3 regions of the Colwellia sp. 5_MG-2023 genome follow, and region 1 is predicted to be linked to each of the others. Evidence: predicted binding sites of a transcription regulator. Region 1 holds the regulator's gene; each other region holds the start of a gene.

Region 1 (10,370 bases):
GATAGCCGTGGTCGCTACCGTTTAGTTTTTTAGTTTGATTAGTGGCTCACTTTATAATTAAGTGAGCCACTATCTTTTATTACTGTAGATCAAATGCTTACTCGCATTCTCTTCTGGATTGGCACTCAATTAATATTGATTAACTTGTTTTCTGCTTTCCCAAAATTATTTTGTTCAAATAAAACTGATAAATACGCATGTGTATTTATCAAGCCTGTTCATTAAAGTAAATGATCAGGTTTTAAACTGATTCATTCTCCTATCACGTTAATTATATTGATAATTTTAAGTCCATATTCTAAGAATATGATCCTAAGGTTCTTAGTAACCTCTTGCGTTTATTAGTTGGCTGTATATAATGACAGTTGTGAATAAATACAGGTCTTTACCTAGAAAGGAAAAGCTAATGCTAGCAACAAATGAATTAAAGCCGTTAACTAATCGTCAACAACAAATATTTGACTTGATTAAAGATAAAATTCAAGAAACAGGAATGCCACCTACTAGAGCCGAAATAGCGAGTTTTTTTGGTTTTAAATCTGCCAATGCAGCAGAAGAACATTTAAAAGCATTAGCAAAAAAAGGTTATATTGAAATGTTGCCAGGAACATCTCGTGGCATACGGTTATCTGAGCAGTTTATTGAAGAAGAAGGTCTTCCTCTTATTGGTAGAGTAGCTGCTGGTGAGCCAATTTTAGCCGAAGAGCATGTTGAAGAGCATTATCAAATGAGTGGTAGTTTATTCCACCCCGTGGCTAATTACTTGTTACGAGTAAATGGTGAAAGCATGAAAAATATTGGTATTTTAGATGGTGATCTATTAGCAGTACATCAAACAACTGACGTGCAAAATGGTCAAGTGATTGTTGCTAGAGTAGAAAATGAAGTGACAGTAAAACGCTTCAAACGTGATGGTAATATCGTCTATTTACAAGCTGAAAATGAAGATTTTGAACCTATCAAGGTAGATCTTAGTTCTCAAGATTTCTACATTGAAGGGCTTGCTGTTGGTATTATTCGTAACGGCAATTGGATGTAAGTTTTCTTTTTTATATTTTTTAATTGTTGCTATACCTTAGTGACAATTTTTATTAGTTATATTCACTAGCTTTATTTTATTAAATAAAAACCTCTCAAATTTGGTTGTTAAATAATCAATTAATAATTATTGATTATATCAATAGCCAAAATTCCCCTAGACTATACCAGTCATGCTATAGAGACAGCTTAGAGTAGTTACTCTATTGATTATATTAGCTTTTATCTAAATTATAATTTGACCTAGGTTAAGTTTTGAGCGATTCTAGAAGGTGAATCGAACAAATTAATACCAATTTCATTAATTAAGTGAACAATTTTATACGTAGAAAAAACAGCCAAATACAAGGCATTTATTTCAATAACTAGTTGTTCTAATTATTAAATAAATAATGATGTAGTTGGTGATTTTAGCAAGTAGAAATGATCACATAGCTAGTGAGATTGCTATAACTAGCAAAAAACTGAATAAGAATAAAAAAGACGTCAATGCGCTAATTCGATAGCTAAACTTAAATATTTACGCTTATGTCATTTGAATTAGTCATATCACGTCAGTTAATTTAATAAATTTCAAATTAAGTGCTTAATTAGAAAATAATAATAACTAAATTAACAGATCATCAGTTAAATGATTTTTGATGTACATTGCTGCTTTTCTGTTTTCTATTTTTATATGTTGTTTTAAACGGTGAATTATTACACCGATTTTATTTAAAACGAAGTAAATATTGATAGGGGAGAGGTTGAGTGAATAGAAGTAATCAACGTTGGTGGATGGAAATTTGTCTTGTTTGTTTAAGCTTATTTTCCAGTTCAGCTTGGTCAGATTCACAGTTAAATTTGACTAAAGGCGTAACGGCAGTTAGTAGGGAGGTGTATGATTTACATATGCTAGCACTCTACATATGTACTGGTATTGGGGTTGTTGTTTTTGGAGCGATGTTTTGGTCTATGATCTTCCATCGTAAATCAAAAGGAGCAAAAGCAGCTGACTTTCATGAAAGCACTAAAGTAGAAATACTCTGGACGGCAATTCCTGTCGTTATTCTTATCGCAATGGCCGTTCCGGCAACTAGTACCTTAATTGACATGGAAAATAATGATAACTCCGATGTCACTATTCAAGTTACAGGCTCGCAGTGGAAGTGGCATTATAAATATTTTGATCAAAATATTGAATATTACTCGGTATTGTCTACCCCGCGCGAGCAGTATGAAAATCAGGACGGTAGCTTTAGTGGTAATGGTGCTCTAAAAGGAGAAGATTACTTACTTGAAGTGGACAAGCCTTTAGTTATTCCTGCTAATAAAAAAGTGCGCTTTTTAATTACTTCTGATGATGTTATTCATTCTTGGTGGGTTCCTGCTTTTGCTGTTAAACAAGATGCTAATCCCGGCTTTATAAATGAAGCTTGGACAAATGTTGATGAGCCTGGAGTTTATCGCGGTCAATGTGCTGAGCTTTGCGGCAAAGATCATGGTTTTATGCCGATTGTAGTCGAAGTAAAATCTAGCGAAGACTATGATAAATGGTTGGATGAACAACACGCATTGACTGCTCAAGCTGAAAATGCAGAGAAGGCATCATTAAGCTCTTCTATGAGTAAAGCAGAACTAATGCAGCTTGGCGAAACCGTATATCTTGCTCATTGTGCTGCATGTCATCAGCCTACAGGATTGGGCTTACCTCCTACATTTCCTGCACTTAAAGGGAGTGCTATTGCCACTCAAGGCTCTATTGAAGAGCATTTAACTTTAGTCATTAACGGCAAGGGTATGATGCCTCCGTTTGGGAAACAACTCAGTTTAAAAGAAATCGCCGCGGTTACTACATTCGAGCGTAATGCTTGGGGTAATGAAACCGGTGATTTAGTACAAAGCTCAGATGTTAAAGCGGTAAGCGAGGAGTAAGAGATGACGACACATACAATAGATGAATCGCTTGATGATGCACATCATGATCATAAAATGAAAGGTATTAAGCGATGGTTATATACAACAAACCATAAAGATATAGGGACTCTCTACTTATGGTTTTCTTTTATCATGTTATTAACTGGCGGTGCTTTAGCTATGGTGATCCGTGCTGAATTATTTCAGCCAGGTTTACAAATAGTAGAGCCAGACTTTTTTAATCAGTTAACTACTGTTCATGGTCTTATAATGGTTTTTGGTGCCATAATGCCAGCATTTACCGGTTTTGCTAACTGGATGTTGCCCATGATGATTGGTGCGCCGGATATGGCATTACCGCGAATGAATAACTGGAGTTTTTGGATTCTTCCTTTTGCATTTGCCATTCTGCTTAGTTCATTTTTTATGGAAAGCGGTGCGCCAAATTTTGGTTGGACATTTTATGCGCCTTTATCGACAACATATTCAAATGGGAGCACGGCATTTTTTGTTTTTGCTGTTCATATTATGGGGGTATCTTCAATTATGGGCGCAATTAATATTGTTGTGACTATTATGAATATGCGTGCACCGGGTATGACTTACATGAAAATGCCATTATTCGTTTGGACATTTTTCATAATGGCTTATTTACTCATTGCTGTTATGCCGGTGTTAGCGGGTGTTGTTACTATGGTGTTGACCGATACTTATTTCGGAACTAGCTTCTTTAATGCTGCTGGGGGCGGTGATCCTGTAATGTTCCAGCATATTTTTTGGTTTTTTGGACACCCTGAAGTTTATATTATGATTTTGCCGGCATTTGGTATTGTTTCAACTATCATTCCTGCCTTTGCTCGTAAAAAGTTATTTGGTTATAGCTCTATGGTGTATGCCACTGGCTCAATTGCACTGTTGTCATTCATTGTTTGGGCGCACCATATGTTCACCACGGGAATGCCTTTATTTGGTGAGCTGTTCTTTATGTATTGTACTATGCTGATTGCCGTGCCCACAGGTGTGAAAGTATTTAACTGGGTCGCAACAATGTGGCGTGGTTCAATGACTTTTGAGGTACCAATGTTGTTCTCAATTGCCTTTGTGATTTTGTTCACAATTGGGGGGTTTTCTGGCTTAATGTTGGCATTAACTCCCGTAGACTTTCAATACCACGATACTTACTTTGTGGTTGCGCATTTTCATTATGTACTTGTAACTGGCTCATTATTTTCTATTTATGCCGGAGCGTATTTTTGGTTACCTAAGTGGACAGGGCATATGTATAGCGACTCCCTTTCTAAATGGCATTTCTGGTGTTCATTAATTTCAGTCAATCTACTCTTCTTCCCAATGCACTTTTTAGGTTTAGCTGGCATGCCTAGACGTATTCCGGATTATGCATTGCAATTTGCTGATTTTAATAAATGGGTCAGCATTGGTGGTTTTGCTTTTGGTTTATCACAATTGATTTTCTTAGCCGTTGTTATTAAGTGTATTCGAGGTGGAGATAAGGCCCCAGCTAAACCATGGGATGGGGCTGAGGGATTAGAATGGACCGTGGCAAGTCCAGCTCCATATCATACCTTTAGTACGCCGCCTAAGGTGGATTAGTTATGAGCGATAATACCGAGCAAAAACTTGTTAAACCGAATAACAGTAAAGTTATTAAAAAGTTAGTATTCATGGTATTTGCTATGTTTGGTTTCGGGTTTGCACTTGTACCTTTGTATGATGTTTTTTGTGATATTACGGGCTTAAACGGTAAGACCAATGATGTAGCCGTAGTTTATTCTGATAATGGTATTGATACGTCACGTACAATAAAGGTGCAATTTATTACGCGAATGGCGAAAGGAATTCCTTGGCAATTCGAACCTATAATTAATGAAATTTCTGTACACCCAGGTGAAATGAAATTCGTTAATTTCTTTGCTAAAAATGAAGCGAATCATGATATTACAGGGCAAGCTGTTCCTTCTGTTTCGCCAGGCTTAGCCGCTGGATATTTTCAAAAAATAGAGTGTTTTTGTTTTGAGCGGCAACCATTAAGAAGTGGTGAAGAAGTCGAGATGGGTTTACAGTTTTATGTTGATATTGATTTGCCTGTGGATATTCACACCCTGACATTATCATACACTTTGTATGATATTACTGAAAAAAAAGACTCATAAACTATTTATCACGCTTATAAATATTATGAGTAAAAGAGGTAATAAAAATGACAACCAAAGAATATGAAAGTTATTACGTACCATCACAAAGCCATTGGCCAATTGTAGGTGCAGTTGCATTATTTATGATTGCTGTCGGGGCTGCTAATTATGTTACCGATATTAAAAATGAAGTTAGTGGTTATGGTGGTTATTTGCTACTAGCGGGAATTGCTTTAGTCATTTATATGGTAGTTGGCTGGTTTAGTAATGTTATTAATGAATCGATGGCTGGAAAGTACAGTCGTCAAATGGATAATTCATTTCGACAAGGAATGAGTTGGTTTATTTTTTCTGAGGTTATGTTCTTCGCTGCCTTTTTTGGCGCACTATTATACGCACGTACTTTTTCTATACCGTGGTTAGATGGTGCTGGAAATAATGCGGAAACAGCGGCTGTTTTATGGCCAGAGTTTACTGCTAGTTGGCCATTAATTAAAACACCTGGAGGCACCGAAACTACTGCTATGGGATGGTATGGATTACCATTAATTAATACTATCCTATTATTAACTTCTTCCATTACCGCACATTTTGCCCATGTTGCGCTAGAAAAAAATAAGCGACCACAGCTAAAAGCTTGGTTAGGATTTACTATTATTTTAGGTTTGACCTTTATTAGTCTACAAGTTTTAGAGTATTCCCATGGTTATTCTGAAGAAATGCAACTGTATTTAACAAGTGGGATCTACGGTAATACCTTTTACATGTTAACTGGGTTTCATGGTTTACATGTAACACTAGGCTGCATTATGTTAATTGTTATGTTCTTTAGAGTGTTAAAAGGACATTTTACACCTGAAAATCATTTTGCATTTCAGGCAACAAGTTGGTACTGGCATTTTGTTGACGTAGTGTGGGTACTACTTTTTCTATTCGTCTACATTTTGTGATGTTAAATACTTTGCTAAATCCGTAATAACTGCATTGAAGGTACTCATTAATTGGCGTCAACTCCGTGCCTTCGCTTTGCTCTAACGAATTTATTTATCAAAAATTATAAAAATATTAACTTTAATAAGGTCTTGGGTTTGGTGTAATTAGGCCGGTGAGTAACCCTATTAGTATTAAAATCACTATCGCTACCGAGACCATTAATCTCCGGCCAATGTATTTAGTCATAGAAGGTTGGTTTGGATCGGGCTTTTTATTCATAATAAATAAAGCACGAAAGAGGTTGTAAACCATGAATAGCATAAGTGTGATAATAATAATTTTAAATAACATACACTCAATATCCTAAGTATTAACTTGTTGTAAGGATTTTATTTTTGATGCCAAGTAGTACACCCTTAAGTATTGATCAAAAGCGATCAAATTATTTTAGTAAGCATAATTTACTTTGGCTAGTCTTTACTGTGCTCGTTTTTTCAACATTAGTAAAGCTTGGCTTTTGGCAAATTAGTAGGGCATTAGAAAAAGAGCAGCGATTAGCACAGATTGACAAACTAAGTGCTAAAAAACCAATCTCACTAAGTCAGGTTTTAACCCTCTCAAATAATGGAAGTTCTTTAAATAAAATCAACGATTTCCCTGTATATATCGAAGGAAGCTTTGATGAAGGAAAAGTATTCTTATTAGATAACCAAGTGAGTAAAGGGCGTTTAGGGTATCGGGTCTACCAAGTAGCAGAAACAAGTAAACACGCAGTATTGGTAAGTCTTGGTTGGATACAAGGATCAATAAATAGGCAAGAAATACCGGATGTATCAGCCTTGAGTGGGCAATATAAATTTAAAGGGCATATTCGTTTAATAGAAGTAGGTATTCAATTAGTAGAGCAAGTATTTTCTCAAGCAAGCTGGCCATTAAGAGTGCAGCAAATTGAATTAGATAAGTTTTCAGCTTTACTCAAGCGAGAGTTATTGCCTTTTGTTATTTATTTAGACGAAAGTGAAAAAATAGGCTTTGAAAAAAATTGGCAACCTATAGTGATGCCACCAGAAAAACATCGTGCTTATGCTTTTCAGTGGTTTAGTTTGGCGATAGCTTGGTTACTTTTAATGTTATGGGCTAAGTTTAGTATAAGTAAGGGTGATAATAAAAATAATAGTAAGGCGAAATAATATGAATTCAGTACACAATGAAGTATCAGGTGTTCAAGAGGCAACCATTAAAAAGAGTAATCGTCGAAGCTTTTTATTGATGATTGTTGTTTTTTTGTTACCCGTTATATTGGCTAAACTTGCTTTAGATGGCGAGTGGTTGGCAAAAAGTGTAACGAATAAGGGGACTTTGTTAACTGAGGAGCTAACGCTTGATAAATTAGGAATCGACAATTCAGCGTTTGAACATCAGTGGCTAATTCTTTATAGCCTCCCATTGAACTGTGAGGAAAACTGTCAACATACTTTAGAGTCTGTTCATAATACTTATGTAGCTTTGGGTAAATATATGCCTAGAGTTACCCCTGTTGCTCTGTATCAGTCTGTGCTGTCTAACGATCAACTGCAACACCTTTCACAAAGTCAGTGGCAGCTAGTAGCAACCCCAAGTAAAGCTAAAACAATTATAACAGAGCAAAAAATATGGTTGGTTGACCCCCTTGGTAATGTTTTTATGAGCCATGAAATACCTAATGACACTAAGCAATTACCACATTTCGGTAAACAGATTTTAGCTGATATGAAAAAAATTCTTAAATATTCAAAGGTTGGTTAATATGAGCAATGTAGCACTGAATAGCGATCACACTAATATACTTAGAAAGTTAGTCATTCTGAGTATTGTGTTAGCGTTTATTGTTATTGCTTTAGGTGCATATACAAGACTGACGCATGCAGGACTAGGCTGCCCAGACTGGCCTACTTGTTACGGACAACTTGATGTACCTAAAACAGCAGAGCAAATTGCGAAAGCTGAATTAGCATTTCCTGAACGGCCCGTTGAGCCTCATAAAGCTTGGAATGAAATGATCCATCGATATTTCGCTGGTGCATTAGGTTTGTTTATTCTCGCTATTGCTTTTTTGTCATTTAAAAATCGTCATCAAAACACACCTTTACGCCTACCTTTACTTATTTTAGCGGTTGTTATTTTTCAAGCTGTATTAGGTATGTGGACAGTAACCATGATGTTAATGCCAATAGTGGTTATGGCTCACTTACTTGGCGGCTTTACTACTTTGAGTTTGCTATTTTTGTTGCATTTACGTTTACGAAAAACTCAAATAAGCGTCAGTGAGGCTCCAGTAAAAAAATATGGCAGCTTTGCTTTGCTTGGTATTATTGTTTTGGTTGGGCAAATAGGATTAGGGGGCTGGACGTCATCTCATTATGCTGCGTTAAGTTGTGTTGAATTACCTATTTGTCAGCCGGGCTGGCAAGAGCAACTGACTTTTGAAAACTCTTTTGACTTAGTGCCACCCGCACAGGAAAGTTATGAATTTGGGCACTTGCCTCATGAGGATCGTGTCACTATTCATGTGACGCATCGTTTTGGCGCTATTATTACTACAGTCTATTTAACTTGGTTGATGATAATGGTTTACCTTAGAGCTAAAACCAACGCCCTTAAAGTAGCAACATTAGTTGTAGGGGTTGCTTTAACAAGCCAGGTTTTACTTGGAATTTCTAATATTGTCTTGTCATTGCCGCTTGGCATTGCTGTTGCGCATAACGTGGTAGCGGCCTGCTTAATGTTAACGCTTATTAATTTAACTTATCGCTTGTACCATAGAGTATAAGGTAAGGAGATATAATGTCTGATGAAGTGCTAAATAATACAAAAATACCTACTATATCGATTTCTAGGTGGCGAGCTTATTATGATATTACTAAGCCAAAAGTAGTTGCTTTGTTAGTATTGACCGCGTTAGTTGGCATGAGTTTATCTGTGCCAGGCGGTTTGCCTTGGCAACTATTGCTACCTGCTATGTTAGGTATTGCGTTATTGTCATCTGCAGCGGCGGCAATTAATCACATTGTCGATGAAAAGATTGATGCGGTTATGGGCAGAACACATAATAGACCTTTACCTGAAGGTCGAATCACCACTAATAATGCCATCGTGTTTGCTTTTAGTATTGCCTTATTGGGTTTCATTCTACTCTATGGGTTAGTTAATCCATTAACGGCTTACTTAACGTTATCAGGGTTAGTGGGCTATAGTTTTGTTTATACCTTATATTTGAAGCGTGCAACTCCACAAAACATTACTATTGGCGGTCTCGCTGGTGCTATCCCGCCGTTACTAGGTTGGACAGCTATGACAAATGAAATTCATCCACATGCCTTGTTATTGGTTCTATTAGTTTTTACTTGGACACCGCCGCATTTTTGGGCCTTAGCCATTCATCGTAAAGATGAATATGCGAAAGTGAATATCCCCATGTTACCTGTGACGCATGGTATTAGCTTTACGAAAACCCAGATTTTACTTTATACCGTATTGTTATTTATTGTGGGTTTATTGCCTTATTTAGTTGGCATGAGTAATTGGCTATACTTAATTGGTGCTGTAGTACTTAATGCTATCTTTTTTGCTTATGCGTGGAAGCTTAAATTTAATGCTGATGAAAATACGGCTATGGATACATTCAAGTTTTCTATTATCCACTTGATGTTACTATTTATTATTTTGTTACTTGATCATTATTTATTGCCAATAGGCTAGAGAAACTAAGGTATGAAAAATTATGTAATTTACATCGGCGGTTTTATTGCCGCTGTTATTGGAGTCTTGGCATTTCAACAAGTCAATAATGTTGAGCAACCAGAGCATGCTTTGTATTATCAACAGCCCAGAATAATTAAGCCCTTTGAATTAACGGATCATACCGGTCAGTTATTTACTAAAGCTCAATTAAAAGATAAGTGGTCACTGGTATTTTTAGGTTATACCTCTTGTCCTGATATTTGCCCTACTACATTACAAAATTTAGGTTTCATTTATGATGATTTAAAAGCGATAGCGAGCAACAGCCAAGTATTGTTAGTAACTGTTGATCCACATAGAGATACTCAAGAAAAATTAAACCAATATATACCTTATTTTAACGATGAATTCATTGCATTAAGGGGAGAGCATAGTGCGCTATTTCCTTTCGCACGTAATTTAGGTTTAATGTACGCTATTAGCGATGAAAGTGAAGGATATTTGGTTGATCACAGTGCGTCAATAGTGCTCATTAATCCTGATGGAAATATATCGTCTATATTTAAGCCTGAGCAAGAAGTTGGCAAAGTACCGGCCATTGATAGTGAGAAATTACTCAGTGATTATAAA
Region 2 (10,370 bases), on a different contig from region 1:
CCAAGATGATGTTGGCTGCCAATGACAAGCAAGAGCGCGAAATTGCGTGTAATCTTGCTGCTCTTTTGTCAGAGCGAGATATATTACAGGGTGGCGGTAGTGCCGATTTATTGATGCGATTACAAGTTTTGATTGAGAGTGATACAGACAATATTAATAAAGCTTATGTTAATAGAAATACGCTGAAAACGGTCGTTAGAGATGTTCGGACACTGCAGTCATTGATACAACATAAGAAAAGTAAAGTAGACATCTCAGGTATGCCTGATATCGCCGCCTATTTATTGTTGTTAGCGTTTCCAGAAAGGTTAGCGAAAAGGCGTTCAGCTAATAGCCATAAATATCAATTAGCGAATGGTAAGGGCGTTTATCTGGCAGAAGAAGATCCGCTTATTAATAATGAATATTTAGTGGTTAATGACTGTGATGCTCAAACCAAAGAAGGCCGTGTTTTTAGTGCTATTACTTTTAATAAACATCTTTTAGTTGACAAGTTTTCTCACCAAATTTCAGAAAAAATAGACTATGAATTAGCAGCCAATAATAGCCGAGTATATGCAAGAAGACTGAAAAAATATGGCAGTTTAATTATTGAGGAAACAAGAAGTAATGATGTCCCCGCAGAGTTTATATTAGACAGTATTCAATCTCTGATAAAAACTGATGCTAAAAGTATATTGCACTGGACTCAGGAGTGTGAAGATTGGTTAAAAAGAGTCGAATGGCTTGGTAGTAAGATGGAGGGTTTTCCTGTGCTATCAGAAGCGTTAATTATGGAAAGTGCCGAAAATTGGTTGTTGCCTTACATTACCAATATTAAAAAAATATCGGAATTAAAACAGGTGAAAATACTGCCGCTCTTATCTTCATTATTAACTTATGAAGAATCAAAAATACTTGAGCAAGAAGCACCAATAACCTATACCACACCGAGCAATAAAAAAGTGTCCATCTTGTATGATAAAAACTCAGAGCCTACCGTTGCTGTTGTACTGCAAGAGTTATTTGGTGAGCTTGCATCTCCCATGTTGGCAGGTAATAGCGTTGCACTGCGTTTTGAACTGTTATCACCTGCTAGAAGGCCAATACAAATAACCAGTGATTTAGCTAACTTTTGGGGCGGGTCTTATGTTGAAGTTGCTAAAGATATGCGCGCTAAATACCCTCGACATCGATGGCCTATTGACCCTTTTTCTGAAAAAGCAGGCCGTTCTATTAAGCCAAAATAAGCCGTATGAAATAAAAAGTATCAATTAGCATTTTGAATATGAATAATAATTGTAGTTAAATAGAGATATATCATTTGCTTAGATCTTTAACATACTATTAATACTTTACTTTTTCGAGGTCTCTTATTAGCACTCAAACACCATTATCATCAATTGTTGCTGGCCCTGTTGTCCGTCATTGTGATGTTGACCAAGTTAACTTTTGGTTGGTAACAACACAAAAATATAGTATTGCTTGTAAAATAGTGATGGCTAAAGATCATAACGTAATTTTTGATAAGCATTTAGATTCTGCAGAACTACAACAAATTCAAGTTGGTAAACAGGCATTTATCAATCTTATTTCAATCAAGGTAGCTGACGGTTTACCTGAAAATGAATTATTAGCATATGATTTTTGCTTTAAAGATAGCGTTGCAGAATATAGCTTAGTTGAGTTATTACCCGATCTGATTTACCCAAACCAAAGTCTACCTAGCTTTGTTATTAAGAAAAATATTAATAAAATACTGCATGGCTCTTGTCGAAAACCTCACTTTAAAAGTAGTGATGCGTTATGCCAAGTTGATAACTTATTAAAAGGAAGTGATTTTTCAGCTGAACAACGGCCTTCAATGTTAATGATGTCAGGTGATCAAGTCTATGCTGATGATGTGTCAGGACCTATGCTGGTTGCTATTCATCAAGTGATAACATTACTTGGTTTATTCGATGAATCATGGCGTAATGAGTCTTCGAACTCTCCTCATATACATAATAATCAACAACTGTTAGATAGCCCATTTTGTTATTATCAGAGAGAAAAAATATTACCTCACGAACGCGTTAATCGAGGCGGTATTAATAAATATCTCTCGCTTAATAAGCAACCTATATTCACATCTGATAATGCCAAAAATCATTTAGTGACGTTTGCTGAAGTCATGGCAATGTATTTGTTAGTTTGGTCGCCAGAGTTATGGGGCGTTGTTGATTTATCCTTAGAAAAACAGACGAATATTCCTCTTTCATTTCAGCAAAAATATCAAGATGAGCTGATTGTTATTAATGATTTTTCATCGGGATTAACAAAGGTTAGACGTGCGATGGCACATTTACCGAGTTATATGATTTTTGATGATCACGATGTCACAGATGACTGGAATTTAACGCGAGGTTGGGAGGAAGCGGCCTATAACAATAGTTTTTCTAAGCATATTTTAGGTAATGCATTAATTGGTTATTGGTTGTGCCAAGGGTGGGGAAATGCGCCTGACAAATTTACCGCACTGAATGAGGATATTCCAAAGCACTTTACTGACGTCGGCATAGAAGAGCATACGTCATTAATTAATAAGTTATTTTCTTGGGAAGAATGGCATTATACTTTGGCCACTTCACCTAAAGTAGTGGTGTTAGATACCCGCACAAGACGCTGGCGCTCTGAAAGTAATGCAGGAAAACCCTCAGGTTTAATGGATTGGGAATCGTTATCTGAATTACAACAAGAATTAATAAATGAAACTGATGTTATTGTTGTTTCCCCTGCACCAATATATGGAGTAAAATTAATTGAAACCATACAGCGTATATTTACTTTTTTTGGTAAACCTTTACTGGTTGATGCTGAAAATTGGATGGCGCACCCAGGTACAGCGAATGTTATGCTAAATATTTTTCGGCATTACAAAACACCGCCAAACTTTATTATCTTATCGGGCGATGTTCACTATTCTTTTGTTTATGAAGTTACACATAGATTTATACGAAACCATTCAAAAATATTACAAGTAACCTGTAGTGGTATTAAAAATCAATTTCCTTCTACTTTATTAAATACACTGGAAAAACTTAATCGCTTTTTATATGCCACATATTCACCGCTTAATTGGTTTACGAAACGTAGGCGCATGAAAATTAAAGTACGTAAATTCAGTGATGACTCGAACATGAGTTTGTATAATGGTAGCGGTATAGGTTTGCTTAAAATAAGTGACAAAAATCAAAAAATAGAAGCATTTGTTATTAATGCGGATACTGGTGATTCTATAGAATTTACTAAGGTATAACATTAAGATAACGACGACATTTTAACACTTAATGATTTAATAAATGGTAAATATCATATACTCATCAATGCTAGGATTTTATACCTAAATGACAACAAAGAAGAAAAGTAATAAAGCAGAAAATACTGTTAAATCAAAGCAGGGTAAAAATGTTAGTAAACCTCAAAGAGCATGGTTGCGTCGCATTACTGTTATAGGTGTAAAACTTGCAATTGCGCTTTTTTTTACGCTGGCTATTTTTACTATTTACCTTGATGCAAAAGTGCAGCAAACGTTTGAAGGGCAACGTTGGCAAGTACCTGCACAAGTCTATGGTAAAATTGAATCGTTGGTAATTGGTGAGCGACTCAACCTTAACCATTTAGCACAATCGTTAAAATTAAATGGCTATAAAAAAGTAAGAACTGTTACTGCTTCAGGACAGTATGCTCAATCAGCCCATCGAATTATTATCTACCGTCGTCCGTTTGTTTTTCCACAAACACATACCGTTACTACGACTGATGCCATTCAACTAACAATTGATGTTTCCGCGGGGAAAATAAGTCAGCTTTTTATTGATGATGTTCCCGTAACTTCATTACAGGTAGAGCCCATATTACTCGCTCGATTAGTCCCTAATAACAAAGAAGATCGTATCTTAACGGCTTTAGAAAATACTCCTACGTTATTATTAGATACATTATTACTGATTGAAGACCGTGAGTTTTATCATCACCAAGGTATTTCTCCTTTAGGTATCTTACGTGCGCTTTATAATAATATTATTGCAGGGCGAACTGTTCAAGGCGGGAGCACGCTAACTCAGCAGCTAGTTAAAAATATGTTTTTAACGCAAGAACGTACCCTGACGCGTAAAGTGAAAGAAGCAATAATGGCTATCATTATTGAAGTGCGCTATAGCAAAGATCAATTACTTGAAGCCTATATTAATGAGGTTTATTTAGGTCAACATTATGCGAATGGTATTTATGGGTTTGGCTTAGCAGCTAAATTCTATTTTGGCACAACACTTGAAGAATTAAATAGTGCACAAATAGCCTTGTTAGTTGCACAAGTGAAAGGGCCAAGTTATTACGATCCATGGCGAAACCCTGTTAGAGCAAAAGAACGTCGAGACTTGGTTTTGAGACTTATGTTTGAAGAAAACTTTCTTACGGTCGAAGAGTTTAAACAAAGGGTTAGTTCGCCGTTATCAATACGTAAAAATAGACGCTTCAAAGCGCAAGAGTACCCCGCTTATTTACAAGTAGTACAGCAAGAGTTAAATCAATTGTTACCCTCTGTTCAGCAAAAAAATGGTATTCGCGTATTTACGGGGTTTTCTCACTTATCACAGCAATTTCTAGAACAAACGGTTACCAGTCAGTTAACGGCACTCGAACAAAAATATAAGCAAACTGATTTACAAGCTGCAATGATTGTGACCGATATTAACAGTGCTGAAATTAGGGCATTAGTTGGCGATAGAAAAGCTGGTTACGCAGGTTTTAATCGGGCAATAAATGCGAAACGTCCTATAGGATCATTAATCAAACCGGCTATTTATTTAGCGGCTTTAGAGCGTTATGAACAATTTAATTTTGCTACTTTATTGGCAGATGAACCTATAACCTTAACAAATGGCGTAGATACAACTAGTAAGCAAGGGAGCCAAGCCGAAGCTGCGTGGCAACCTAAAAACTATGATGGCAAGTATCGTCATCAAGTACCGTTAATTGATGGTTTAGTCAATTCGCTTAATATTCCTACTGTCAATTTAGGTATGGCTTTAGGGTTAGATAATGTGGCCAAAGCGATTCATTTATTTGGTTTTGACGAAGATATTGTTATGAGACCGTCAATGCTACTGGGGGCGATTAACATGTCACCTTTACAGATTAATCAGTTGTATTTATCGCTGGCTAATCAAGGCTATGCTGAACAGGCGCATACAATTAACATCATTACGTCCAACAAGGGGGAAACCCTATGGCAATATCAAGCGAGTAATGCTCAAGTTATTTCAACGAATGCTGCTTATTTAATGGATTATGCTTTAACGCAGGTTACTAAAACAGGCACCGCCAGATCACTGACTTGGCGATTAAAAAATAATGAGCTAGCGGGAAAAACAGGTACCAGTAATGATTTACGTGATAGCTGGTTTGTTGGATATGATGACCAGCATTTAGTTACTACGTGGTTAGGTAAAGATGATAATAAACCAACTGGCTTAACCGGAAGTAGTGGAGCTTTGGTATTATTTTCTGACTTTCTTAAAAAGCAAGGCGTTGTGAATAAAACGCGCATTAAACCTGAGGCCATAGCGACAACCTTATTTGAGGAAAAAACAGGGCATGCAGTGTCAGATCAGTGCGATAATACTAAAGCTTACCCTGCAATATCGGCTGGAATAACAGTAAAAGATGGTTGCTTGAAAGAAAAAGTAGATGAACGATCTTGGTTTGAAAAGTTATTTTCTGATTAATATCACCTTATACCATGAAGTAAACTTTAAATATTTACTAGTAAATGATAACCCAATAACTGTTTTTATATACAGCTTGTTATTTGTTGTGATATTGTTAGTTTATTAACAATAAAAATTTTATTTTTATTGAGCTCTCTTTTAATACCAATTTTATTAATTAAGTGAGCAATTTTATAGGTAAAAAAATTGCCAACAAATAGAAGGCATTTATTTTAATAACTAGTGGTTATAATTATTAAATAAATAACGATGTCGTTGGTGATCTTAGCAAGTAGAAATGATCATATAGCTAGTAAAAATTGGTATAACATGACTAAGGAAGAATAATGGCAGTTGAAAGTCGATTCGTCGTCATTAGACACGGGGTGGAGGCAAAAACATTTATGGATAAGAAATCAGCAGATGAATATGACAAAATGTTGGATATGGCTGATAACTTGGCTGATGTATTTGCGCAATCACCAATAGAATTAAGTGACAGTGTTAGCGAAGAACTGAGTATTTATTTAGCTCAACATCGCGAAGAAGTGCTAGTTGCTTTACTTGCGAAGAAACCTGCAAGTAAAGCTCCTACCAAAAAAGCACCTAAGAAAGCCGCTGATAAAACTCCCGAAAAGGTGGCCGAAAAAACAGTTGAAGCAAAACCAGCAAAAGCAGCGACTAAGTCAGCTAAATTAACTAAAGAGAATTGATTTTGTAACGCAAAATCAAAGATTATCATGATTGATTATCAAGTTTTACGCAGTCATCGTAAAACACTTTCGCTGCAGGTAAAACAGGGGCTGGTTTATGTTCGTGCCCCTCATCATGTTGATGAAAAGTTTATTAGCCTCTTTATTCAGAAAAAAAGCGCATGGTTGAAAGCTAAAATTACCGAGCAAAATCAAAGTGCTGATCTTTGTTGTGATTTTACTCAGGGCTCAAAGCTATTTGTATTTGGTCAACTGGTTACACTCAATATTATATTTGCTGATACAGCTGAAAAATTAGATCCAAAAAGTAATGTTGTACTTACCGAAACCACGAGCGAACAACAAACCCTTACTGTTAAATTACCAACACGTATTCAACGTAAACAACTCGATGAATTAAGCTTGGCTATTGCCGTTAAAAAACAACTAGAATGCTATTTTAAACAGCAAGCTCAAAATATTATCTTACCGAGAGTAGAGTATTACGCAAAATTAACCAAGTTAAACTATACCTCAATAAAAATAAGACAATATCGTGCTCGTTGGGGAAGCTGTAATAATAAAGGTGAGCTGAGCTTTAACTATTTATTAATGATGCTACCTAGGCAAGTTATTGATTATGTTATTGTGCATGAATTGTGTCACTTGCGTTATTTAAATCATTCAAAGTACTTCTGGCAATTAGTGGCCAAACACTTTCCCGATTATATTGAAGCGCAACAATGGGTAAAAACGCATCAGTCAGCGTTGTATTGGCAGTCTCCTGTATCGAGTTAACGTTTGCATAAATTCTCATCGACCCAGTTAGCGATAGCGCCTATTGTCTAATGTTTTTCCTATCATTTTATTGGTTGCTCTTGTAATTAATAAACTATGAATATGCAAGTAACGCTAGGTGCATAAAAATCACGCTGTACTTGAACATTTATTAATATCAATGAATATATAGCTATCCTTGAAGATTACTTAAGTGACAATATAGTTGATCAATTAACCACATATAACTTTTTTTTAATATATATGCATATACTATAACTTTTTATTCTCTTTCTAATTGGTCAATAAATGTTGACACTATTAAGTAAATCAGGCATTTTATGACCCATGAATATTACCTTTAGCCAAATTATTATTATTATAACCACCACCACCCGAATAGGATGATGGTTGCAGGCTGACGTGTAAAAAAAATAATTTTATCGAAGCTCGTAACCTGCAAAGGTTACGAGTTTTTTGCTTTCAAGAAAGGGAAAAAATAATGCGTGTACTTAAATTTGGTGGCTCATCGTTGGCATCAGCTGAGCGTTTTCGTCAAGTTGCTGATATCATCAAAGACAAAAGCCAATTGACCAAAGTTGCTATCGTTGTTTCAGCACCCCAAGGTGTTACTAATCATTTGGTAGCTATGGCTGAAAATATTACTGATGAAGCAAAGTTAATCACCGATTTAGGACATTTCAAACGTGCTATTACCACCATTATTGAAGACTTGTCTGCAAGTTTAAGTAACTTTAATTCACATCATTGTGAACAGGCATTAGCTAATTATGAGCATCAGCTACAGCGTTATATGCAAGGCGCTACAATGCTTACTTATTGCCCTGATCATATCCGTGCTCGAATTATTAGTACAGGCGAGCGATTAAGTGTTGCCATTCTTGATTCAGTTTTACAATCTCAAGGTTTACAAGTTTCGTTACTTTCACCTGAAAAATTCCTTTGTACTAATGAATCGTCATTAAATGCTGTGGCTGACTTAGTGCTTTCTAAAGAGAAGTTTTCAATAGAATATGAAAAATTGAATCAGATCTCATTAATGCCAGGTTTCATTGGTATTTGTCTCGGCAAAGATAATAAAGAAGATCAAGTTACTACACTAGGACGTAATGGCTCTGATTATTCTGCAGCCGTTTTAGCAGTATGTTTACAAGCAGAATGCTGTGAAATTTGGACAGATGTTGACGGTGTTTATAATGCTGATCCTCGTATGATTAAAGAAGCTAAACTTCTTGATTACTTGTCTTATCAAGAAGCAATGGAGTTATCTTATTTTGGTGCAAGCGTGTTACATCCGAAAACAATTGGTCCAATCGCTCAATATCACATCCCTTGTTTAATCAAGAATACCAGTAATCCAGCGGCACCGGGTACACTCATTTCAAATGAAAATGATCAGCAAAAGCGCGTTAAAGCGATATCTAATCTTGATGATTTAACTATGGTTAATGTTTCAGGACCAGGTATGAAGGGTATGGTAGGCATGGCAAGTCGCGTATTTGCTACCATGAGTAGAGAAAACATTTCGTTAGTATTAATTAGCCAATCATCAAGCGAATATTGTATTAGTTTCTGTATTCATTCAGCGGATGCTCAACAAGCTGAAGAAAGCTTAAAAGAAGAATTTGAACTTGAATTGCTTAATGGCTTACTTGAGCCGATTGCCCTAAAAGGTCAATTATCTATTGTGTCGCTAGTGGGTGATGGGATGCATCATCAACGTGGTGTTGCCGCTAAATTCTTTAGTTCATTAGCACAAGCACGCGTTAACGTCGTTGCTATTGCTCAGGATTCTTCAGAGCGTAGTATTTCGGTAGTAATAGAAGAAAGAAAATGTACTGCTGCTATGAAAGTTAGTCATCAAAACTTCTTTTCACATAAACCAGCAATTGATGTGTTCTTAGTTGGTTGTGGTGTCGTAGGTAGTGAGTTAATTGCACAAATTTCACGCCAACAAGAAAGCTTGAAAAAACAAAATATCGCCTTAACTGTTTATGGTATCGCCAATTCAAAAGGTATGGTCTTTGCAAAAGAAGGTATTGATTTAGATAACTGGCAAGAAGCGATGGCGCAAGGCATTGAAAATAAAAATGCCGTTGAAGTTAATGCTAAAAACTTAAAAACTTTTGTTAGTGATAACCACTTAATTAACCCTGTTTTAGTTGACTCAACATCTAATGAAGCATTGGCTATGAGCTATGTAGATTACTTGGCGGAAGGTTTTCATGTTGTGACACCAAACAAAAAAGCCAATACTGATTCATGGGAATACTATCAACAATTACGTAGTACCGCACAAGCAACTAATCGTCGATTCTTATATGAAACAACGGTAGGTGCAGGTTTACCAGTAATCGATACCTTACAAAGCTTGATTAAAGCAGGCGATGAATTATTACGTTTTGAAGGTATATTATCAGGTTCGTTATCTTATATTTTTGGCAAGCTTGATGAAGGTATGTCTTTATCAGAAGCAACGGCTATTGCTAAAACAAATGGTTTTACTGAGCCTGATCCTCGTGACGATTTAAGTGGAATGGATGTTGCGCGTAAATTATTAATTATGGCGCGTGAATCTGGCATGCAGCTTGAACTTTCTGATATTAACATTGAATCAGTATTACCAAGTGATTTTGATGATAGTGGTGATGTTGATACTTTTATGAATAACTTATCAAAACTAGACGCTGCTGTGAATGCTCGTTGTGAAGCCGCAAAAGCCGAAGGAAAAGTGTTACGTTATATTGGTAATATTGTTGATGGGAAATGTCAGGTTTCTATTGAAGCGGTAGATGCTAGCCATCCACTTTATAGTATTAAAGATGGCGAAAATGCATTGGCAATACATAGCCGTTATTATCAACCACTACCATTTGTTTTACGTGGTTATGGCGCTGGCGCTGCAGTAACAGCGGCTGGTGTTTTTGGTGATATATTAAGAACACTAGCGTGGGAGCAACAACACTAATGTCTACTTTATCTTCTTCATCAGTGAGTACCTCTGTTTTCGCTCCAGCTTCTATTGGCAATCTTAGTGTCGGGTTTGACGTATTAGGCGTAGCTGTTAAACCTGTTGATGGCACTTTACTTGGTGATGTTGTCACTGTAGAAAGCGCAACGGAAGACAGTTTAGTCGTCGTTGGTGCTTTTG
Region 3 (10,370 bases), on a different contig from region 1:
TGCAGGCTTTAGCAATCAGCAACTGCAGAAAGATTTTGATAATGGCATCAGCGAGATTAAGGCGAACGGTAACTATCAAAAAATTATTGATAGTTACCTAAAACCTCAAACTCAAAACTAGCTTAGAAAGCCTAGGATTTAGTAGGAAAGAATAATGAACCTGATCTTAGGTTCATTAAGCATTAGCAATAAAAATAGCCCTTTGTGGCGCTGGGTAGCCCTCGATTGTTTTACTGTTATCTTCTGGATCTAAAAAGTCAGACAATGATTCAGTATCTATCCACTCTGTTTTTCGTTGCTCATCTAAGGCGGTAATATCTGTATTTACAACTCGAATATTGCTAAAGCCACAGCGCTCTAACCATGCGCACATTGCCTTAGCGCTTGGTAAAAACCAAACGTTGCGCATTTTAGCATAGCGTTCACCAGGTACTAATACCGTATTTTCATCGCCGTCTACAATTAAGGTTTCTAGCACTAGCTCACCACCTTTGACTAATTGTGATTTTAACTGGTAAAGGAAATCGATAGGAGAGCGGCGATGATATAAAACGCCCATGGCAAAAACAGTGTCAAAAGATTTTAATTCCGGTAATTGTTCAACACCTAAAGGTAATAAGTTAACCGCTTTATCTTGAATGAAATGTTGTACAGCATTAAATTGCATTAAAAAGAGTTGTGTCGGATCTACGCCGACAACAAATTTAGCTCCGGCACCGCGCATTCGCCATAAATGATAGCCGCTGCCACAACCTATATCTAAAACATACTTACCTGATAAATCGCCAATATGTTCCGCTAATCGATCCCATTTAAAGTCGCTACGCCATTCTGTATCTATGTGCAGGCCATGAATATGGTATGGACCTTTACGCCAAGGTTTAAACTTTTTCATTAAGTTTTCTAAGCGTTTTTCTTCACCGGGATTTAAATCACCCTTACTACCCACAGTAACACTTGTGGTTAAATCTACGTTGTTACTCTGACCATTAGGTAAGGCTTCTAGCGTTTTCTGCCAATGTTTAAATTCGCCATGAAGTTCGTTTTTTTGCCAGTGATCAAGCTGTGCAGGCAAAGTGTTTAACCAATGGCTTAAACGGTTAGTCGCAATTTGTTGATAAAAGTTACTAAAATTTGTCATAGTGTTTGTCTGTAGATTACTTCTATTTAGAAATTAATATATAAGGTAAAGTATTTGTTAGGTTAACTATTTTATTGCAATAAAAGAAATAAAATTAAAACACTGAAACCAAGGTGAAACATGGCTAAAGCCAGCCTCTTTTAAACGTTGAATATGTTGCTCTACTGAGTCAGTGCGCATCACGTTTTCTAATGCGGTACGCTTTTGTGCTACTTCTAATTCACTATAGCCATTTGCACGTTTAAAGTTATGATGTAAATCGATTAAGTGCTCATCAATAACAGAATCACCATGAGATATTTTTTCTGAAATAACAAGAATACCACCATCATTAATGCCATCGGCTATATTATTAATTAAGCTTTGACGATCAGCTTTATCAACAAACTGCAGTGTAAAATTGAGCACGACCATTGAAGCATTAGTCACCTCTACATCTTGTATATTAGCTTCAATCACTTCGACGGGTGTTTCACCTTTAAAAGCATTAATATGCATTGTGCAGCGTTCAATCATTGCTGGTGAATTATCAACGGCTATAATTTTACATTTCGTGTTTTTTATACGCTTGCGCATGGCTAATGTTGCTGCACCTAAAGAACAGCCTAAATCATATATCAAGGTGTCTTGTTGTACAAAGCGTTGGCTCAGACGGCCAATAGTGTCAATAATTGTGTTATAGCCCGGCACAGAACGCGAAATCATATCGGGGAAAACTTCCACAACTTGTGCGTCAAAAGCAAAGTCTTTTACTTGTGCGTGTGGGTTTGAATAAATTAAATCAGTATTGGTTAAGTTAGTGTCTGAAGTATCCATGGCTTTCATTGTTGTAACAGTTTGAGTTATTTTAACTGATATTTATTCGATATATAAGCAAAGGAACCTGCAAAGTTGAATTTTAATATCGATTTACATGGGATAAAGCCATAACTGTCCTTTTTGAATGTCTGTTCAGTTAAGTTAATGAAATAATCACTCTGAGTTAGGGTGACTTTACTATTCATTGCTTTATAATATCCGGCATTTATAAGCTTGCACTAAGTTATTCATGGGTTGTTCATGATGTACCTGCAAGCAGTAGTTTCTATTATTATCAAGGCAAAAACTATGCGTAGTCTTTATTGTGGTGAGGTTAATGAATCTCATATTGGTCAAGAAGTCACTCTTTGTGGCTGGGTAAACCGTCGTCGTGACTTAGGTGCTGTTATCTTTTTAGATCTTCGTGATCGTGAAGGATTAGTGCAGGTAGTTTATGATCCAGATTTACCTGAAGTACTTGCCACGGCAAACACTTTACGTAATGAATTTTGTGTTCAGTTAAAAGGTAAAGTAAGAGCACGCCCAGAAGGTCAAGTAAATAAAGACATGAAAACGGGTGCTATTGAAGTATTAGGTTTAGAGTTAACGATTTTAAATAAGTCAGCGCCATTACCATTAGACTCAAATCAAACAAACTCAGAAGAGCAACGTTTAAAGTACCGCTATCTTGATTTACGTCGTGTTGAAATGACAGAGCGACTTCGTTTTCGTGCAAAAGTAACGTCAAAAGTACGTAGTTCATTAGAAAATTTAGGCTTTTTAGATATAGAAACACCTATTTTAACGGCGGCAACACCTGAAGGTGCGCGTGATTATTTAGTACCAAGTCGTACTCATAAAGGTAAGTTTTTTGCTTTACCACAATCACCACAATTATTTAAACAATTGTTAATGATGTCTGGCATGGAACGTTATTATCAAATCGTTAAGTGTTTCCGTGATGAAGATTTACGTGCTGATAGACAACCTGAATTTACGCAAATAGATATTGAAACGTCATTTATGTCGAGTGATCAGGTGATGGAAGTCACTGAAACAATGATCCGTGAACTATTTAAAGAAATGCTTGATGTTGATTTAGGTGATTTTCCTCGTATGCCATTTTCTGAAGCAATGGCACGTTATGGTTCAGATAAACCAGATTTACGAAATCCATTAGAGCTAGTTGATGTTGATGATTTAGTCAAAGATGTTGAGTTTAAAGTGTTTTCAGGCCCTGCAAATGATGAAAATGGTCGTGTAGCTGTTATTTGTGTTCCTGGTGGAGCGGCGAAGTTTTCAAGAAAAGGCATTGATGATCTTACTAAGTTTGTTGGTATTTATGGCGCTAAAGGTATGCCATGGATGAAAGTAAATGATATTGATGCTGCCTTATCCACGGGTGTTGAAGGTTTACAATCACCAATATTAAAATTCTTATCAGCGGATGCCGCAAAAGCATTACTTGAACGTACTAAAGCGGCGACAGGTGATATTATTTTCTTTGGTGCAGATACTTATAGTGTAGTAAGTGAATCACTTGGTGCATTACGTCTTAAAATCGGTGAAGATTTAGATTTATTAGAAGGTGAATGGAAACCATTATGGGTTGTTGACTTCCCTATGTTTGAAGAAATAGATGGTCGTATGCATGCGCTCCATCATCCATTTACTGCACCAACGAATTTAACACCTGAGCAACTTGAAGCTAATCCATTAGGTGCTTTATCTGATGCTTACGACATGGTTCTAAATGGTTGTGAATTAGGTGGTGGTTCAGTACGTATCCATAAGCAAGATATGCAGTCAGCTGCTTTTAGAATTTTAGGTATTGATGAAGCTGAAGCACAAGAAAAGTTTGGCTTCTTACTTGAAGCGCTACAATATGGTGCTCCACCTCATGCCGGTCTTGCTTTTGGTCTTGATCGTTTAGTGATGTTAATGACTGGCACAACTTCAATTCGTGAAGTAATGGCGTTCCCTAAAACGACTACTGCGGCTTGTCCATTAACTAATGCGCCTGGTAATGCTAATCCTGATCAGTTAGCTGAGTTAGGTATCCAAAAGCTTGAAAAGAGTAGTGATGACGAATAAATAGTATTGAGTAGCGATTGCCAGTTATACTGGCGGTCGTTCTTATAACTAATGATTCGTTATTTACTATGTCAATAATCCTCGGTATTGATCCCGGTTCGCGCTTTACAGGCTACGGTGTTATTAATTATGAAGGACGCAGCTTTACCTATCTTGGTAGTGGTTGTATTAAAGCGCTTAGTCAAGGTGAAGATCTTGGCTCACGCTTACAAACTATTTTTGCGGGCGTTTCTGAAATAATTCTTCAATTTAAGCCTGATATGTTCGCAATTGAACAAGTCTTTATGGCAAAAAACCCAGACTCTGCACTTAAATTAGGACAAGCTCGTGGGGCTGCTATCGTTGCAGCAACTAATCATGATTTATTGATTGCTGAATACTCCGCAAGGCAAATTAAGCAGGCTGTTGTTGGCACAGGAGCTGCCGATAAAAGCCAAGTGCAACATATGGTCAAAACTATTCTTAGGTTACCTGGCACACCACAAGCCGATGCAGCCGATGCATTAGCCGTGGCATTATGCCATGCTAATAGCCATGAAAGCTTAGCAAAACTCACCGGACAAGCACAAAAGACAGTGAGAAGAAGATTAAGATAATACTTAACTAATACTAATGCCAAATTTAGTTAAGTTTAGTTAAGTTAAATTAATTCCATTAGTTTAAATAAACTAATGGAATTAATCATTAGGGTAAATAACCCCTATTTTCTTTCGTGCTTGGTCAATAATTGATATTACCTGTCTGCTTAATTCCCAGGTGGTTACTGGTGATTGTAAAGCGTCAATATTTACTGTTTTCACTGGTTTATTTAGGTGTTTATGTGCTTGAACTAATTCAATAAAATGTGATATTTCATAACTCATTGGTTGATGATTTTCAATTACACCTTTATCTGAATTTGTGCCTTTATTCATGCTGAGTAACTCATAACTGCCATTATTCAAAAACAGTTCAACTTTACTCATTAATGCAACAAATTCAATTCTTAATCGACCTAATTCGCCTTGAAATTCTACAAAGTTTTCACCATTACTTATTTTTGAATAGCTGATATTAGCGATCTTATCTCCATAATTTAGTTGTAAATCACCAGCACCGTCTACTCCTGTTTCGAGTTTTACGCCTTGGGCAGAAATAGTGTCAGGCTCGCCCCATAAAGCGACAACAGGATAAAGTGGGTATATACCAATATCAATTAATGCGCCGTTGGCAAACTCGGGTAAAAAAGTATTCGGTATTTGACTTGGTTTATCTGGCGTTAATTTATTTTTTGCTAAAGAGTCGAGCGCTAGGGAGTATCTTGAACTGTATTGGCAATATTGGCCAAAATATTTACGCGGCTTTCCAATACGATAAATATGCTGTTTGACCAATGAAAAGTTTGGTAGATGTAAGCTCATTAATGCTTCCATAAAACAGCAGTTATTTTCTATTGCGGCAGATAATATCTCACTCAATTCTTTACTATTTGAAGCACTCGGTTTTTCACCTAATACATGTTTTCCTGCATTCAAACATTGAATCGCCTGCTTGGCATGAAAGCTATTTGGAGACGCAATATATACGGCATCAATATTATCATCATCAAGCATTACTGCTAAATCAGTAAATACTTTTACTTTTTTACCATCATTTATATAATCATACTGTAAGGCTTTCGCTTCACCTGTAGCTTGTTGACGAGAATATATGGCGTAAAAATTAAAGTCTTCCACTTCTGTTGCTGCAGTTAAGAAAGTATCTACAATAAAATTACTGCCAATAATAGCCATGTTTATTTTTCTGTTGGGTAAAGAAGTCTTTTTCATAATGTATTTGTATGCTTAATACTTGTTGGTAAATAATTGATTTTTAGTAACTGCTCGTTTAGTTAAACGATAAGGAAAAATTGTATTCACTGTATTTTGGTTCTTCACAGTCTAAACTATCAGAAAATATAAACTAACTAAAATATTATCAGAATTAAAATAGTTTACTGTATAAATATCTAGTGGTATGATTTTGTCATATTAATTATTTTCTTTAGGTTTATCTTGTGATTGGTCGTTTATCTGGTACTTTAGTTGAAAAATTCCCCCCCGAAATTCTCATTGAGTGTGCAGGTGTTGGTTACGAAGTAACTATGCCAATGACAAGTATTTATGCACTACCTGAATTGCATGAGCAAGTGATTATCTACACTCATTTTGTTGTTCGTGAAGATGCACAATTATTGTATGGTTTCGCTAATACGACGGAACGAAAGCTTTTTCGGTTATTAATTAAAGTGAATGGTGTTGGCCCTAAATTAGCCTTAGCGGTATTATCAGCAATGTCAGCTGATCAATTTGTGAGTTATGTTGCCCATGATGATGTCTCTGGTATTGTTAAAATTCCTGGGGTCGGTAAAAAAACAGCTGAACGTTTGTTAATTGAAATGCGAGATCGCTTAAAGGACTGGCAAGTCACTTCGTTAACACCAGCAACGGATGCAATGCCAGTACAATTGACCACCGAAAATACTTTTGTGAATGATCCCTTCCGTAATAATAAAGGTGACGCGATTAATGCTCTTATTTCATTAGGTTATAAACAAGTACAAGCAGATAAAGCTGTTAAAGCTGTTTATAATGAAGGTATGTCGAGCGAGGATATTATACGCCTTTCTTTAAAATCGATGTTGTAAATACTCATACTGCCACTGTACTCTCCTAAAGCAGAACCTTTACTAACATAAATAATATTAATTATTGCAACGCAAAGCGTGTCGGTAATCATAGGAAATAAAAATGATAGAAGCAGATCGTTTAATTGAGCCTGTCGCAAGTATTGAAGATGAAGGTGTTGATCGTGCCATTCGTCCTAAAATGCTCACTGACTATACTGGGCAAGCTCATGTTAAAGCACAAATGGAAATTTTTATTCCTGCGGCTAAAAAACGCGAAGAGCCCCTAGATCATTTACTTATTTTTGGGCCTCCAGGTCTAGGTAAAACAACCTTAGCCAATATTGTTGCTAATGAAATGGGCGTTAATATTCGAACCACTTCTGGCCCTGTGTTAGAAAAGGCAGGCGATTTAGCGGCACTGTTAACCAATTTAGAAGAAAATGATATTCTTTTTATTGATGAAATCCATCGGTTAAGCCCTGTAGTTGAGGAAATACTTTATCCTGCAATGGAAGATTATCAACTTGATATCATGATTGGGGAAGGGCCTGCTGCTCGTTCTATAAAATTAGATTTACCGCCTTTTACTTTAATTGGTGCTACCACTAGAGCTGGTGCGTTAACATCGCCACTAAGAGATAGATTTGGTATTGTGCAACGTTTAGAGTTTTACAATGTTGAAGATTTAACCAGTATTGTTAAACGTTCAGCACATTTTCTAAATTTAGATATTGATGAGCTAGGGGCTTTTGAAGTTGCACGCCGCTCTCGAGGTACACCTCGTATCGCTAACCGATTGTTACGTCGTGTACGGGACTATGCTGATATTAAAACTCATGGTCTAGTGAATCAAGAAACCGCGGCATCAGCTCTTGATATGTTAGAAGTTGATAATGAAGGGTTTGACATTATGGACAGAAAGCTACTACATGCGATTATTGACAAATTTATGGGAGGGCCTGTTGGACTTGATAATGTGGCTGCTGCTATTGGTGAAGAGCGCGAAACCATAGAAGATGTTCTTGAGCCATTTTTGATTCAACAAGGCTTCTTACAGCGTACACCTCGTGGCAGAATTGCTACCGATAGGGCATATCAGCATTTTTCAATCACGCGACCAGAGCCGAAGTAAATTGTTCGTTATCTCGTTAATAATTTGATTTTATCTAGCGCCATCGTAACCCTAATTGATTTAGGATTACGATGTTTTTGAGTTATTTTTCATTCTTGCTACGTTTTTTCCATGCTTTAACCGCACTGTAACGCCATAAGAGTTGCATACCAAAATAGCCTAACACAGAAAAAATTATGGCTAATACGCCACAGCCCAATAAAAATGCAGGACCTATTGATGATAAACTATCTGCTATCCATTGCCAGTTTGCTTCAAACTTAAAATCATGAACAGGAGCGCTTATTAACCATGCGCCGACAGAATAGCAAAAATAAAAGATTGCAGGCATGGTGAACGGGTTTGTTAACCAAACTAAAGCAACTGAAAGTGGTAAATTTGAATGTACCATAATGGCTGTACCTGCAGCTAACACCATTTGAAAAGGTACTGGAATAAAAGCGAAAAACAGCCCAACAGCAAAAGCTTTTGCTACTGAATGACGGTTCATATGCCATAAGTTAGGATTGTGCAATAAAGCACCAAAGATTCTTAAGTGTTTATTGTCTTTGATACGCTGATTGTCTGGCATTATGCGCTTAATTAGTTTTTTTGGCATATACTTACTATTAGATTCAAGTTTTTATCGTCGATTATTCGTTAATACATTGATTACACAGCAATTGATACAGGAAGTATTTTATTCACTATGGACTGGTGGTTAGCGTGTTTTTTTCTGGGTGCTATATTCTCATTATTCTCACCAATAGTGCCAGATATTTTTGTGCTATTTTCACTTATATTTATATCTATTACCTTTTTTTATTACTCTTCACGTATTAATCCTTCTTTTAAACCCTTTCGACTAAGCTCAGGTTTACTCTTTGGTGCAAGCTGGATGTTATTTCATGCCGTAAATTTTCAACAATTATGGCAAAAAAATAATTTAGATGCTTTAGCTTTATCGAGTACAACACAGTGGGTACAAGGAGATATTCTCACTTTACATTCACCTCTAAGGGAGCTGCCAGATCCTTTAAGTAAAAAGTTGTCACCTGAAAATCGCATACGGTTTAATATTAACGTAACTCACATTAATAATAACCAATTAACCAACGCATTAAAACTCAGGTTAAGTTGGAATAATGCAACGTTATCTTTACAACAAGGTCAAATAGTTAGCTTGCAGGTTAAATTTAAGCCAGCGCATGGTTTAGCTAATTTAGGAAGTTTTAGTTATCAGACATGGCTTAATAGTAAACAAATAAGTGCGACAGGTTATGTTGTCAATAATAAAGACAACAGGGTACTTATAGATGAAGTCTCTGTACGGCAGCAAAGTTTTAGTTCTTATCAACAGTTATTACCAAAACATGATTTGTCTCCTTTATTACTAGCATTAGGTTTTGGCTCTCGTACTGAGTTAAGTCAAGCGTTATGGCAGGTTTTACAAGCAACAGGCACAGGGCACCTTATTGCTATTTCAGGTTTACATATTGGATTGGTAGCAACAGGAATATTCTTTTTATTCATGTTTTTAATGAAAAACCTACCACTGAGATTCTTTGTCAATAGTCACAAGATTCAAAGAATAAACAGTCGCTATTTGGCTATTGCTTTAAGTATGGTGGCAGCGCTAAGTTATGGCTACTTGGCTGGTTTTTCGTTACCAACAGTTCGAGCACTTGTCATGCTTAGTCTTTATTGGTGCTCAAGACTATTAGGTATAAAAGTATCTATCAAACGTTGGTTATTACTTACTTTGTTTATGATCACTTTAACAACGCCTTTTAGTTTATTTACCGCAAGTTTTTGGTTATCAGTGTATGCCGTTATTATTATTTTTATCACATTGTGGCGTTTTAAAAGTTTATTATCATCAGGCAATAAATTGTGGTTATTTATCAAAGGACTGGTGGTTATTCAGTTAAGTTTAACCTTATTTTTAATGCCTATTAGTGCCATATTTTTTCAACAAATATCCCTTGTTGCTTTATTAGCCAATATTATTGCAGTGCCCTGGATGAGTGTTATCGTTATTCCTTTGTGCTTATTATCAGTGCTTGTTATGTTGATTTCGCCAGAATTATCTCAGGTTGTAATATTTATCTGTTTAGAGTCAATAATGCTTCTTTGGCACTATTTGACTTATTTATCAAATGTCTCGTGGGCGATAATTAGGTTATCAAGTTTTGATGTTAGCTTGATCGTTTTGTTTGGAATATTAAGTGTATTTTTAATATTTTTTCAAGCAACAATAAAACTTCCTTCTAAAGCTATGAGCATCACGTTGATGTGCGCTATCTTCTTCTTACTCATGTTAAAAGTGAGTGATAAATCAGATGATGGCCTTAATAATTGGCAATTAGTTGTATTTGATGTTGGTCAAGGTTTATCAATATTAGTGAAACGTGATGATAATGCTATTTTATACGATACGGGTGCAGCATATAAAAGTGGTTTTAATATGGTTGATGCTGTGATTTTACCGTATTTGCAATACTCAGGAATTACTCAGTTAGATAAAGTGATTATCAGCCACAGCGATAACGATCATGCTGGCGGGTTAGCAATTTTAA

The links. Region 1 encodes LexA, which represses DNA repair genes until DNA is damaged. Its sites were predicted from a motif close to TACTGTATNNNNATACAGTA; they were not measured.
Region 2: the regulator LexA is predicted to act here: its motif matches at 5,805-5,824, upstream of Q4496_RS15085 (YebG family protein).
Region 3: the regulator LexA is predicted to act here: its motif matches at 6,007-6,026, upstream of ruvA (Holliday junction branch migration protein RuvA).

What each region holds. Positions count from the first base shown of each region.
Region 1 is NZ_JAUOPW010000013.1:90,414-100,783, reverse strand. It holds gene lexA (transcriptional repressor LexA) at 407-1,039, shown strand; gene coxB (cytochrome c oxidase subunit II) at 1,789-2,952, shown strand; gene ctaD (cytochrome c oxidase subunit I) at 2,956-4,545, shown strand; gene Q4496_RS10660 (cytochrome c oxidase assembly protein) at 4,548-5,105, shown strand; gene Q4496_RS10655 (cytochrome c oxidase subunit 3) at 5,153-6,037, shown strand; gene Q4496_RS10650 (DUF2909 domain-containing protein) at 6,159-6,371, opposite strand; gene Q4496_RS10645 (SURF1 family protein) at 6,419-7,210, shown strand; gene Q4496_RS10640 (hypothetical protein) at 7,212-7,805, shown strand; gene Q4496_RS10635 (heme A synthase) at 7,807-8,829, shown strand; gene cyoE (heme o synthase) at 8,844-9,758, shown strand; gene Q4496_RS10625 (SCO family protein) at 9,771-10,370, shown strand, end outside.
Region 2 is NZ_JAUOPW010000027.1:32,878-43,247, forward strand. It holds gene hrpB (ATP-dependent helicase HrpB) at 1-1,229, shown strand, start outside; gene Q4496_RS15075 (alkaline phosphatase family protein) at 1,478-3,277, shown strand; gene mrcB (penicillin-binding protein 1B) at 3,366-5,747, shown strand; gene Q4496_RS15085 (YebG family protein) at 6,077-6,442, shown strand; gene Q4496_RS15090 (M48 family metallopeptidase) at 6,470-7,219, shown strand; gene thrA (bifunctional aspartate kinase/homoserine dehydrogenase I) at 7,701-10,187, shown strand; gene thrB (homoserine kinase) at 10,187-10,370, shown strand, end outside.
Region 3 is NZ_JAUOPW010000001.1:332,075-342,444, reverse strand. It holds gene Q4496_RS01375 (ABC transporter substrate-binding protein) at 1-121, shown strand, start outside; gene cmoB (tRNA 5-methoxyuridine(34)/uridine 5-oxyacetic acid(34) synthase CmoB) at 176-1,141, opposite strand; gene cmoA (carboxy-S-adenosyl-L-methionine synthase CmoA) at 1,208-1,957, opposite strand; gene aspS (aspartate--tRNA ligase) at 2,249-4,033, shown strand; gene ruvC (crossover junction endodeoxyribonuclease RuvC) at 4,102-4,629, shown strand; gene Q4496_RS01350 (Gfo/Idh/MocA family protein) at 4,711-5,811, opposite strand; gene ruvA (Holliday junction branch migration protein RuvA) at 6,069-6,698, shown strand; gene ruvB (Holliday junction branch migration DNA helicase RuvB) at 6,802-7,812, shown strand; gene Q4496_RS01335 (DUF2062 domain-containing protein) at 7,895-8,410, opposite strand; gene Q4496_RS01330 (DNA internalization-related competence protein ComEC/Rec2) at 8,501-10,370, shown strand, end outside.